2 regions of the Paenibacillus sp. YPG26 genome follow, and region 2 is predicted to be linked to the other one. Evidence: riboswitches for the same ligand, from Rfam matches in the RefSeq annotation. Region 2 holds a riboswitch; the other holds the start of a gene.
The links. Region 2 has a riboswitch for FMN ahead of LDO05_RS12630 (DMT family transporter). Riboswitches for the same ligand answer to the same signal wherever they lie in the genome.

Region 1 (6,839 bases), 940 kb from region 2:
GCCTTCAGCTTGTTGATCAGCCCGATGCCCCGCCCTTCTTGGCGCATGTAGAGCAGAATCCCGTTGCCCGCCTCCTCAATCTGCCGCAGTGCTGCCTCGAACTGGGGTCCGCAGTCACAGCGATGAGAATGGAATACATCACCGGTTAAGCACTCGGAGTGTACTCTCACCAAGACTGGCTTACTGCTGTCAATGGTTCCTTTGACCAAGGCAACATGCTCTTTCTGGTCAACTTCATTGGAGTAGGCAACCGCCCGGAAGACGCCATAGTCAGTCGGCATCCGGACCTCCACTTCCCGGTTAACCAGCCTCTCCTTCTCATTGCGGTATTGAATCAGATCCTTGATGCTGATCAGCTTCAGCCCATGAGTCTTGGCAATCTGCATCAGATCAGGTAATCTGGCCATCGTGCCGTCTTCCTTAATTACTTCGCAGATTACGCCAGCGGGATAAGCTCCTGACAATATCGCAAGATCCACAGCGGCTTCCGTATGGCCTGCACGGCGGAGCACTCCGCCTTTCTTGGCGATTAGAGGGAACATATGGCCCGGACGGCGAAAATCAGAGGGTCTGGCATCCGGGTCCATTAGACCCTGGATCGTAACCGAGCGTTCTTTTGCAGATATGCCCGTGGTCGTATCCTTATGATCTACCGAGACCGTGAATGCAGTACCATGAAAATCGGTATTCTGCGCAACCATCGGCTTCAAATCCAGCTCATCCGCCCGTTCCTGCGTAATAGGCACACATACGAGGCCACGCCCTTGGCTGATCATGAAATTAATCACTTCGGGTGTCGCTTTCTCGGCCAGGGCAATGAAGTCACCCTCATTCTCCCGGTCTTCATCATCCACCACGATAATGACTTTTCCGTTCTGAAGATCTTGAATGGCTTCTTCAACCAAATCAAGCCGGATATCACTCATAGCTACTCACTCCTTTGTGTATAGAAGGACTCAGTTCAACTGTTCACGCTTGTTGAGACTGTCATATTTTCAACTGCATCTTCTTTGGAATGTCATCAGTTAAGCGAAGCCGTTCTCAATGAGAAACTGCATCCCTACACCCTGCTTATTCGGAGCAGCCTCCATCCCCTTCTCTCTGCTTCCATAATTCAACAGGTGCTCTACATATTTGCCAAGCACATCACATTCCAAATTAACGGTATCCCCTGCCCGCTTATCCGAAAGAGCTGTCTCCGCCAAGGTGTGGGGGATTATAGAGACACTGAACTTCTCTCCGTTCGACCTGACAACCGTAAGACTGATTCCATCTATCGTAATAGAGCCTTGAGGTATAATGTATTTGAATAAAGATTGTTGGGAGGGTGCGATGTCGTACACTACCGCATTTTGGTCCCTTGTTACGCCCGTAATCGTCCCTGTGCCATCCACATGTCCCTGAACAATATGCCCACCGAATCGCCCGCCTGCTGCCATTGCACGTTCCAGATTTACTTTCCCGCCAACTTTCAATGCGCTAAGATTGGTGTGACGGTAGGTCTCTGGCATTACGTCAACGGCAAAAGAGTTCCCTTGATTAGACACCGCTGTAAGACAGACCCCATTGACTGCGATGCTGTCGCCAAGCTTCAGATCTTCCATAATCACACTGGCTTGAATATCCAGCACCATGGCCTCTCCTTTACGCTGCACCGACTTAAGGGTCCCTACTTCCTCAACAAGCCCTGTGAACATGCCTGCACCTCCTCCCTGCTCTTATCTTCTGGCAATCAATTCGTGTCCCCTGATACATTGCACATTTTACTCTCTCCATACAGGAGTGCCCCTAATCAGCACATTGTCGTCAATGACCTCTACGGACATATCCTTCAAGGTGACCGCGTCTCTCATCTGAGCATATCCCTCGAAGACGAAGTTCCCGGTTGATCCTAGACCCCCGATCAATTTAGGCGCGATGAACAAGGCTACTTCATCCACAAGCTTCTCCTGAATGAAGCTGCCGTTAATGCTGCCGCCCCCTTCAACCAGTATCGAGGATATTCCTTCACTGCCCAGCTGCTTTAACGCCAGATTCAGATCTACCGTGGGGCCATCTCCGCAGGGAATAACCCGGATGCCCTTATCTTCAAGCTCCTTGATCCGGTTCCCATTAGCTTGAGCAGTCGTTAGCAAGATGGTCTTCGCCTTGGCGTCCGTAATCACCTTCGCATGGTCCGGTATACGCAAGCTCGAATCTACGATGATTCTTACAGGCGATATTCCCGGAACTGGCAGCCTTGTGCTTAATTCTGGATCATCCGCGATGACCGTGCCAATTCCAACCAGAATCCCTTGATGCTGATGACGCATCACATGAACCATCGCCCGTGATTGCTCATTGGTAATCCACTTGCTGTCACCAGCACCCGAGGCAATTTTACCATCAAGTGTGCTGGCACTTTTGATCGTTATATAAGGCAATCCTGTAGTAATAAATTTGATAAATTTCTTGTTCAAGCTCAGTGCCCTATCCCGCAGCACACCCACCTGAACCTCAATCCCTTCTGCCCTGAGCATGGCAATGCCTCGTCCTGCAACCTTGGGGTTGGGATCTTCACATGCAATAACAACACGGGCTACCTTCTCCGCGATCAATCGCTCACTGCATGGAGGAGTAAGACCATAATGGCTGCAAGGCTCCAGAGTAACATACACGGTACTTCCTACAGCAAGTTCCCCAGCCATATTAAGCGCATGGACTTCGGCATGAGGAGTTCCCTGCTTAAGGTGGATGCCAATCCCCGCGATCGATCCATCCTTCACCACTACAGCACCTACAACCGGATTGGTTCCCGTCTGACCCCTTGCCTTCTCTGCCATATCCAGTGCCATGGACATGTAATACTCATCATTCACGAACTCCACTTGAGAGGTCATCTCCTTTCGGCACCACGTGGTTCTAAATATAAAAAACCCCATACGGAAAGAATTCCGGATGGGGTACGAGAGATCTATGCAGCGAAACTAAGGCATAGCCATTCATTCAAGCTGCCCACAATGCTTATTACAAGAAACGAAATTCTTAAAAAGAAACGTCTCGTGCAAAAAATGGTTGCTCAAATAAACATATGCCCTAAAACAGCACAACAAAGCCAAGCCTTGTCATGCAGTTCGCGTCATCCTTCTCCCATCCAGACTGTACTGTCGGTCCTGGAATTACACCAGGTCAGCCGACGATGCACTGTGTGCTTCGCCGGGTCACGGACTAAGATGCACGTATGCACCATCACCGCCGGTTGGGAATTTCACCCGACCCCGAAGGATAAAACACTATTAAACTTGATTGTCATGTTATCATAGCGGCTGTCAAAAATGCAACTTTTTCATTTCCTCCCTCAAGATGCTTGGGCTCGCCCCGGGTACCTGGGATGTATTCAGGGAAGTCTATAATCGTTCACCTGAAGCATTCCATACAACTTCACTTTGAGGAGGGTTTCATTATGACAAGACCGAAGCCGGACAACCGTTCAGACAATGTGGAGAAGCTCCAAAAGCATATTCATAACTCAATTGAGAACTACCGCGAAGCGCAGGACTATTTGAGTGAGCATGCAGATGAAATCACTTCGGAGGAGAAGAGCGACATTGAGGCCAAGAACCATCGGCGCCTTGAGAGTATCGCCGGATTCCGGAGCGAAGTGAAGGATGAAGCGAAGCATTCAGGACGCTAAGCGTTAGTTCCGCTGCACAACAAACAGGAGTCCATTCGGACTCCTGTTCTCGTTGATCTATATCTTTAAACTTAGGCATTGTATACTGAACTTAGGCTTCGTATACTTCCACTTTTTCCATTTTGTCGCGGCCTTTGAACTCATCTACCAGTTCAATACCTTGAACAACCTTGCCGAATACGGTATGCACGCCATCCAGGTGAGGCTGTGGAGCATAAGTAATGTAGAACTGGCTTCCGCCTGTATTCTTACCCGCATGGGCCATAGCAAGCACACCGCGCTCATGCTTGTTCGGATTGATCTCGCAATCGATGGTGTATCCAGGGCCACCTGTACCCGTGCCGTTAGGACAACCGCCTTGAGCGACGAATCCAGGGATTACACGGTGGAATGTAAGTCCGTTGTAGAAACCGGAGTTAGCCAGCTTCTCGAAGTTAGCCACAGTATTAGGAGCATCATTCTCGAACAGATCGATCAGAATTTCTCCGCCATTTTCCATTTTGATTTTAGCTTGTTTTGCCATATGTAAAGCATCTCCTTCCAAAGTGGGGTACAACTCAACGTACATTAGTGTACTATGAAACCCGTCCCAGTGCAAAATTAAAAGCGGAAGCTGACAGCTCCCGCCTCTAATAATTAGTTAAATGAAGGCTGCTTCTGGATCCGCTCAGGAATCAGATCATTGGCAACGATATCATTCAGAGTCTCTCTCTTCACCACGAGATCACTTGCCCCGTCCTTCACGAAGACCACTGCTGGTCTGCGAATCCGGTTATAGTTGCTTGCCATGGCATAGTTATATGCACCTGTGCAGGAGACTGCCAGGAGATCGCCGCTGCTTACTTTTGGCAGATCCAAATCCCAAATCAGCATATCTCCGCTCTCGCAGCATTTGCCTGCAATAGATACTGTCTCTTCCGACTGATCGTTCCCGCGGTTCGCCAGCATAGCTTCATATTTCGACTCATACAGCGCCGGACGAGGGTTATCGGTCATACCTCCGTCTACAGCCACATATTTGCGCACGCCCGGAATGTCCTTAGTTGTACCGACCGTATACAAGGTTGTGCCCGCATCCCCGACAATACTCCGGCCTGGCTCAACCCAGATTTCAGGAAGCTTGTCATAGGTTCCGGTAAAATGCTGCTTCACGCCATCTGTAATGGCTTTAACATACTCGGAAATCTTAAGCGGGGTATCTTCTTCCATATAACGGATTCCGAAGCCGCCGCCCAGGTTCACAACCTGGAAGATCACATTCAGCTGCTCTTTTACGGATTTGGCAAAAGCGGCAACGCGCTCAACCGCCATCTGGAAGCCTTCCACCTCAAAGATTTGGGAGCCGATATGGGAATGAACGCCCAGCAGATTCAGATTGGACTGCTCGCTTGCCAGCTTCACAGCTTCAAATGCCGAGCCATTTCCAATATCGAATCCAAACTTGGAGTCTGTCTGACCCGTGGAAATATATTCATGCGTATGGGCTTCTACCCCTGGAGTAACACGAAGCAGTACGTTAACCCGGGCATCATTCTCCTTAGCAATCGCATTCAGCAGATGAATCTCGGTGAAATTATCAACAACAAAACAACCAATCCCCGCTGTAATCGCCATCTGAATCTCTTCAGGCGTCTTGTTATTCCCGTGGAAGTGAATTCTTCCTACTGGGAATCCAGCCTGCAGTGCTGTGTAGAGCTCTCCTTCAGATACAACATCCAGAGAGAGCCCTTCTTCCTCTGCCAATCGGCACATGGCCAGCGTACAGAACGCTTTGCTCGCATAGGCAACCTGGAAAGAAAGTCCGGATTGCTTAAAGGCTTCCACATATTCGCGGCTCCGCTGACGAACTAGCGCCTCGTCAACAATATATAAGGGTGTTCCATATTTCTCTTTGAGCTCTACTGTATCACAGCCTCCAATTTCGAGGTGTCCTTGTGTATTGATTGTGCTTGTACCGTGTAGAAACATTCGCAATCCTCCGATTAATTTGATTTTACTAAGTATAACAAAAAAAGTGGAAATCGAATAATGGATTTTTGCGTATTTGATTTGTGTTTTTTATCAACCGGTCTAAAGGTCAGTTCTCGCGCGGCATTCTGGTGTTGTCCCTCGTTTTGTTGAAGGAAGGACGTTTCTTCGAATAGCTTACAGGCACACGGAACAGAAAGGCGAACATCGCTTTTGCATTAAAAGGTATAAACGGCCACAGATAGGATGAATTGTAAGATCGGCGGATGGTGAGTAAAACAACAAACAAGGTCACTCCGCCAACAAACCCAGGAACTCCAAACAGCGCAACCGAGATCAGCAGCAGCAGCCTGACCAGCCTGTTCGCTAGTCCCAGCTCATAGCTCGGGGTAGCGAACATCCCAATGGCCGCTACAGCCATATACAGAACGACTTCGTTGACGAACAAGCCCGTCTTCACGGCGATATCCCCGATGAGTATCGCTGCAATCAAGCCCATGGCGGAAGCAAGCGGGGTCGGCGTATGAACGGCAGCCATCCGCATCAGGTCAACGCCGAACTCAACCAGCAGGAACTGCATAATTAAAGGCAGCTTGGCGTTCGCCTGAGGACCAATGAACGAGAGCGCGGCAGGCTTGATCTCCGGATGAACAACCACAAGCAGCCATAAAGGGAGCAGGAACAAGGATGCGAGGATTCCGGCGAACCGAACCCATCTTAAGTAGGTTCCCATCGTTGCCGTCTGTCGGTTCTCCTCGGCATGCTGACACAGATCAAAAAAGGTTGTCGGAAGAATGATAGCACTTGGTGAAGTGTCCACAATCAGCACGACCCGCCCTTCCATAATGTGCGCCGCCACCACATCGGGACGCTCGGAATATCGCACAAGCGGATACGGGTTCCAACCGCTGTTCACTGCGGCCTCCTCCAGCTGCTTATCCGCCAGCGGCAGACCATCGATGTCCACCGATTTGATCTTCTCACGAATCGCATCAACCTGAGCCTTGTCAACGATATCGTCAATATAAGCTATGCTGACATCGGTCCTTGTTCTCCTCCCTACCTGGATATATTCAAATTTGAGGCCGGGATCCCGGAGTCTACGCCTTACAAGTGCAACGTTGGTAAGCAGTGTCTCGGTGAAGCCGTCCCTTGCCCCGCGGACCACCCGCTCGAGTGAAGGCTCTTCGGGGCTTCG
Region 2 (6,839 bases):
GCCTAAGGCTGGACGCAAGCTGGTTAGGAAGCTTAAGAAGGGGAAGCTCATGAAGAAGCATATCTCCTATCATATCACCAATAACAAAGAGGCAACCTAGGAGGCTGCCTCTTTGTTGTATCAATCCACTTGGTTAATCTGCTTCTGCTTCGCTGCACTTCTGCAAAGTCTCAAGGAATACTTCAGCAGGCTGGGCACCTGTGATGGCATATTTACGGTCAATCAGGAAGAAAGGAACAGCACGAATCTCAAGCTCCGCTGCTTCCTGTTCGTCCCCGCGCACATCGCTTGCAAAATCCTCACTGCTCAGCATATTGGCAGCGGCATGCGGATCAAGGCCTGCCTCACCTGCAAGTGCGGACAAGACGGCATGATCCCCGATGTGCCTGGAGTCCGTGAAATAGGCTTTGAACAACAGTTCCGTTATCTCCGCCGCCTTACCCTGCTGAGCCGCGAAATGAGTCAGACGATGGGCATCGAATGTATTCGTCTGGATGGTTGTATCTAACCGATACTGAAGTCCGAGTGACTTGGCCTGTTCGGTTACATCATTATTCATTGCAATGGCTCTCTCACGAGTCATTCCGTATTTACCGGCCAGCATGTCATGAACATCATAGTCCACATCCCGCTTGGCATGGGGATCAAGTTCAAAGCTTCTGTAGATTACCTGCACGTTAGCTTTATCTGCGAACTTGTGCAGGGCCTGTTCAAATCGGCGTTTTCCCATATAGCAAAAAGGACAAGCATAGTCAGACCATATTTCAATCTTCATCATTAACCTCCATTGCCGCTTAGAAAATTTAATTATCTTACTGGGATTATCATAGTTACTTTATAAAAGGGTGTCAAATCCAAAGGATTTATATATAAATAATTATATATATAAATATTGACGTAATAATTAAACTTGTAATATAATATTTACATATCCAATGTTTCCGAACAGAAGCCTACGGGAAACGGGCAGCTTATTTTGATGTGGAGGTTATTATAGTATGGAATCAGAGTCTAAACTAGCCGGAGATCTTCAAGGATCTGCCGGTTTATTGTCTCAGCCCAAAGCCGTTTGGGCTGTAGCTTTTGCTTGCGTTATTTCTTTTATGGGGCTGGGTCTTGTTGACCCGATACTGCCGGCCATTGCAGAGCAGCTGCATGCGAGCAAGAGCCAGGTATCCCTTCTTTTTACCAGTTATAATCTGGTGACCGGTATAGCCATGCTTATTACCGGTGTTGTATCGAGCAGGCTGGGGGTAAAGTGGACACTTCTGTCGGGGATGGTACTGACCATTATCTTTACGGCACTGGGCGGAGCATCGCATACGATTGGCCAGATTGTCGGCTTCCGTGCAGGCTGGGGACTGGGCAATGCCCTCTTCATTGCGACAGCTTTATCGGCAATCGTGGGATTCTCCAGATCTGGAACCGCCAAAGCGATTATATTATATGAAGCCGCTCTGGGTCTCGGGATATCGGTTGGACCCCTTCTAGGCGGTGAGCTCGGCTCCATTTCATGGCGTGGACCTTTCTATGGGGTTAGCGTATTAATGGTGATCGGCTTCATCTTCATCCTGTTCGTACTGCCCAAGACACCTAAGCCTAAGCAGACGAGCTCGATTGCGGATCCTTTTCGGGCGCTAGGGTATCCGGCTCTACTTACACTAGCCATCGTGGCTTTCCTGTATAACTTCGGATTCTTCACGTTGATGGCTTACTCTCCGTATGTCATGAAGCTGGATGAGCATGGACTCGGTTATGTATTCTTTGGCTGGGGGATAATGCTGGCCATTACCTCCGTTCTGGTGGCACCCAAGCTGCAGAGACGCTATAGTCTTGTTAAATCGATCAGCTGGATGCTCACTCTGTTCGCGGTCGATCTGGGTGTAATGGCCGTGGGAACGATCAATCATTCTCCGGCAACGGTAATCGTGGCGGTCATAGCAGCAGGCATCTTCCTAGGGATCAACAACACGTTGATTACGACTGCTGTCATGCAGGCCGCACCCGTCGAACGGGCGACGGCATCAGCCTCCTACAGCTTTGTACGCTTTCTTGGGGGAGCGCTCTCCCCTTGGCTGGCAGGCAAGCTGTCCGAGTGGTCGACTCCCCAGTCGCCTTTCTGGTTCGGCGCTTTCATGGTCATGCTGGGTGTTATGGTCCTGATTCTGCGCCGCAGACACTTGGATCATATCAATATGAGTACCGGACATTAAGGAGGCGTTAGGCGAGGTTCAATACGTAACCTCAATCGTAATCTCAATCGTAACTTCATTACGATGATGGCTCGGCACGCCCAGGACACACGCCTGAAATTGTCAGTCCACCAGGTGATTCAGCAAGCTTCTTGCCTGCTAGGGAATAGATTAAATTAGGTGGAATAAGAAGGTCCGTCATTCTGATAAGATTGGCGGACTTTTTGTATGTGTACATATTTGTCCATGTATCATCATGTACGAGCACATAATACCTATTTACAGAGCTGGAAAAGAACAATATATTCATAAATGATTATATTTTGACGAGGGAGCCTAATCAGACTTCGTGAATGAACTATACAAGCTCGAAGTAGAAGTTACACTCGCTTCCGAATAGGAGAAGATGAGATGAGTGCAGCAGTAATTACAGTTACTTTGAATCCGGCACTTGATAAGACAGTGACACTTGAAGAGCTTCAGGTCGGTGCTCTTAACCGCGTCCGGGCGAGCAGAGTTGATCCTGGCGGCAAAGGCATTAACGTGGCGAAGGTACTTGGTAATTTCCAAGTCTCTGTAACAGCGACAGGCTTTGTTGGAGGATACAGCGGACGGCAGCTTCTTGAGGGTCTGGATGAACTCGGGGTTCAGCATGCCTTTATCCAGGTGGATGAGGAGACAAGAACAAATCTCAAGATTGTGGATGTGTCTACATCGATTACTACGGAGATCAATGAACGAGGCTCACTAATTAAAGAGACGAATATGCTTGAATTCATGGAGCAGATGGAATCAATGCTTGAGGGAGCTGAGGTTCTGGTCCTGGGGGGAAGCATCCCTCCAGGAATACCGCCAGGCATCTACCGGACATTGACAGACATGGCAAGCCACAAGAACGTGAAGACGATACTCGATGCGGATGGGGAGGCTCTAGCCGAAGGGCTTCAAGGAAAGCCTTATGCCATCAAGCCGAATATTCATGAGCTTGAGCAGCTTGTGAACCGGAAGCTGGAATCAATGGAGGCCATTGTTCAGGCATGTCGTGGCCTGCTTCAGGAAGGAATTCAGCTGGTAGTTGTGTCCATGGGAGCCGATGGCGCGATTTTTGCAAGCGCTGATGAGGTGCTAAAGACTAGTCCTTTCTCTATTAAGCCGAAGAGCACGGTCGGGGCTGGGGATTCCATGGTAGCCTCCATGGCTTCCAGCATAATTGCCGGACATGATCTGGAACGGCTTGCCCGGGCGGCCACGGCTGCCGGATCCATCACTGCCTCTAAGGAAGGGACAGAAGTATGCAGCAAGAATGAAGTTAACGAGAGTATGAGCCTGGTAGGTATAGACCATGTTGATTGTCTGGATGAATGATAAGCTTGCGGATAATGCAATCGATCTTGGAGAGCGAGCTATTCACGCAAAAAAGAGCCGCGTATTGACTAGCTAGTCAAGCGCGGCTCTTGTGCATAATTTATAATCTTAATCCTGCTGTTGTCTTGAGATCACGAACAGGGCGGTCCAAATGAAAATGAATCCAACAAATTGAGGCATGGTAATGACTTGCTTAAAGACAATCCAGTTCACCAGCACAGCAACCATCGGGAAGCTCAGCTCAGCAAGGGTAGCGAAGGAAGCCTTCGTTGTAGATAGCCCTCTGTAGTAGAGAAGCAGACTAAGCAGACCAGGCACCAAAGCTTGGAGCAACATGTTCACGGAGGTGACTGTTAGTTCGCCCGTACCCGAAGGCAGCGTCCAAGCAGCTCCCTCGGAGGAGGTGATCAGGAACAGCAGGGGTAAGGCAAGCATGAAGCGCAAGGAGGTTACCGTCTCATATTTCATACTCCGGAGCATATAACGTCCCATCACTGTGGATCCTCCCCAAAGTGCTGCTGCACCAAGAGAAAGCAGGCTTCCAATCTGAATGAAATCGCTGAGATTGCCTATCGGGAGTGTCCATCCAAAGGTTAGCAGATATGTTCCGGCAATAGCCAGTACAATGAGTCCTGAGAAATATTTAGGCAAAGCTTCTCTTAAAATAAATCTTGCCATCACAATCGCGAACAGAGGCTGCATCTTCTGAAGCAGAAGTACGGCATTAAGATTGCTGCTGCCCGAAGATAGGGCCTGGGTGAACAGAATGGATGCGACCGCAGAGCCTCCCCAGGAAATAAAGAGAAGCGCAGCTGCCTGCTTGAGACGGACGGTCTTCAGCTCATTGCGGTGTGACCATAACACCGGAGCAGCGAACAAGAATAACAGGACATGTTCAACAAGAACGATCTGCGCCGAGGTGAGGTGCTTCAGCAGCTGAATCCGGAATAATGGATCGGCTCCCCAAAGAGCTGCGCCCAGGACGACGAACCAGAAACCTGTGCCTACCCGTCTACGGGTGTAGGTTAGTGCGGGGTTAATATTAACATTTTCCATATTCAAAAACTCCCAACATATAGTTCTGAATATAGGACCTCGATGTAGAAAACCCCCGCATATACTTGATTAAGTATACACGGGGGCTCATCAAACAAGCCACTGCGCACAGGTAACAAGACTGTAACACGGCCTGCTGTATGATCTTCTCCCATCCGGACTGTACCGTCGGCCTTGGAATCACACCAAGTCAGTCGTCACTTTGCTTGAGCAATCATGACGAGTCGCGGGCTTAAGGTTCACGCACGAACCATCACCGCCGGTCAGGAATTTCACCTGCCCCCGAAGATCCATATTCGATTAATTGTACATCCATCTAACTACATGGAAGCGTTTACTGTCAATATGACAGATTCAAAATATTTTCTATACGTGCTCATCTATCAAGCGGCGTTAGGTGCAGTACTTTGTCTTGATGATTCCTGCGGAACGTACCTGGTGTACATCCCGTCCAGGCTGCGAACTGACGGCTGAAGCTCTGAACATTCTCATAACCAATCCGGTGCCCGATGCTCTCAATTGACTCACTGCTGCTGACCAGCATTTGCATCGCTTCCTGACGCTTGAGGATCATCAGATATTCCCGGGGGGACATGCCATAGAACTGCTTGAACACCCTGTGACAATGTCTGCGGCTAACCCCCAGCTGATGCGATATATTCTCCAGCCAGTCACCCGACGCATCTGAAATATCAGTATCTGAGGATAATACTAATGTCTCCACCTGCTTCGCAATCAGGTAGGAGAGCTCTGAACGCAGATTGGGCTCCTTGCCCTGGCTCTCTTGCTCGAAATAAGACTGAAGCTCAGTAATAAGTGTGAAGAGGTGGAGAAACAATTTGGAGGTTGACTTAGAGTCTTCATACAATGCTTCCATCAAATTCTCTACCAGGGGAACGAGCAGGGTATTCAGCGGATCTCCCTTCGTATAGAGCCCCTTATTATTCATTTCGAACAGCTTGAGGAATAAGGGGTCATCCACTTGAAAATGCATCACAAAAAAGGTTGCATTCTCATGCCCTCTGATTTGATAATCATGCATTTGCATGGGAGAGATCAGCATCAAATCGCCAGCCTGCTGCTCATATTCAGTGGAACCGGCAATAGCGGTCTGGGTACCCTCAAGCACGAGGTTAATCTCAAATAACATGTGGTGAACATGGCGCCCGCAGGTCCAACCACTTCTAACGGTACGTGTATGTGTAGAATATATACAAATCTCTGAACGTATATGAGGGAACCAGCGTTCCGGCGGCAGCTTTCTCATGATGAATAACAACTCCCTGAATGTCCGATTTAGTTAAACTTGTGTTAGAATCGGGGCCGATTATGTTATAGATGATCCAGGCCCTTAGAATTATACTTATTTCTGTGCTGTTCGGGCTGATCTAAACAGGAAGTCCCTATTCATATCATAAGTAAAAAAGCGGGTGAAGGAAATGGCAAAATTAGAAACACTGGATTACACAAAATGGTTCGAGAGTGAGCAGGGGGCGAAGATGAAGCCGCTAAGCCTGCTGGCCAGACTGTTCAAAAACCACGGAAGCAAAGTTGCGCTATCGGCTTTTTACTATACACTAAAAGCACTGCCTGTCTGGGTACTTCCGGTGGTTACGGCGAATATCATCAATCTGGTCAGCTATCCGGACCGGCACTCGGTATCGGAGTTCTGGATTAACCTGGCGGTCATTGTGGTCATCATTCTTCAGAATATTCCCACACATACGCTGCACATCAGCAATATCAGTATGGCCGTACGGCATGTGGAAGCCGGACTGCGCAGCACGCTCGTGCGGAAGCTGCAGCAGCTCTCGCTCAGTTATCACGGCGATATGAATGCGGGAAGGCTGCAGTCCAAGGTGCTTAGGGATGTGGAGGCTATCGATTTCCTGTCCAGACAAATGATGATGACCATAATTCCATCAGGAATCAGCTTAATTATCATTATCGGACTTACTTTATACCATAGCTGGATCGTAGCTTTATTCTTTATTCTGATGGCGCCAACGTCAATCTACCTTGTCCGGTTCTTCCGAACAAAGATGTCGAACAGCAACCGCGAGGTTCGGCACAATATTGAGAAAATGTCGGGGACCGTATCCGAGACGGTTGAAATGATCCCGGTGACACGTGCGCACGGACTGGAGGAAGTAGAGATCCGCAAGGTGGATAAAGCTCTTCAGCACATTCGTGAGCGAGGATACAAGCTGGATGTGCTTGAAGCCT

Region 1: it holds a riboswitch for FMN, as region 2 does, so the genes downstream of both, ribD (bifunctional diaminohydroxyphosphoribosylaminopyrimidine deaminase/5-amino-6-(5-phosphoribosylamino)uracil reductase RibD) here and LDO05_RS12630 (DMT family transporter) in region 2, are expected to answer to the same signal.

What each region holds. Positions count from the first base shown of each region.
Region 1 covers NZ_CP084530.1:1,746,589-1,753,427, reverse strand. The annotation lists gene LDO05_RS08195 (bifunctional 3,4-dihydroxy-2-butanone-4-phosphate synthase/GTP cyclohydrolase II) at 1-926, opposite strand, end outside; gene ribE (riboflavin synthase) at 1,026-1,697, opposite strand; gene ribD (bifunctional diaminohydroxyphosphoribosylaminopyrimidine deaminase/5-amino-6-(5-phosphoribosylamino)uracil reductase RibD) at 1,764-2,867, opposite strand; FMN riboswitch at 3,118-3,269, opposite strand; gene tlp (small acid-soluble spore protein Tlp) at 3,443-3,673, shown strand; gene LDO05_RS08175 (peptidylprolyl isomerase) at 3,765-4,196, opposite strand; gene lysA (diaminopimelate decarboxylase) at 4,310-5,641, opposite strand; gene LDO05_RS08165 (spore germination protein) at 5,751-6,839, opposite strand, start outside.
Region 2 covers NZ_CP084530.1:2,687,200-2,694,038, reverse strand. The annotation lists gene LDO05_RS12650 ((2Fe-2S) ferredoxin domain-containing protein) at 1-100, shown strand, start outside; gene LDO05_RS12645 (DsbA family oxidoreductase) at 134-775, opposite strand; gene LDO05_RS12640 (MFS transporter) at 999-2,213, shown strand; gene pfkB (1-phosphofructokinase) at 2,604-3,557, shown strand; gene LDO05_RS12630 (DMT family transporter) at 3,666-4,613, opposite strand; FMN riboswitch at 4,753-4,907, opposite strand; gene LDO05_RS12625 (AraC family transcriptional regulator) at 4,990-5,880, opposite strand; gene LDO05_RS12620 (ABC transporter ATP-binding protein) at 6,053-6,839, shown strand, end outside.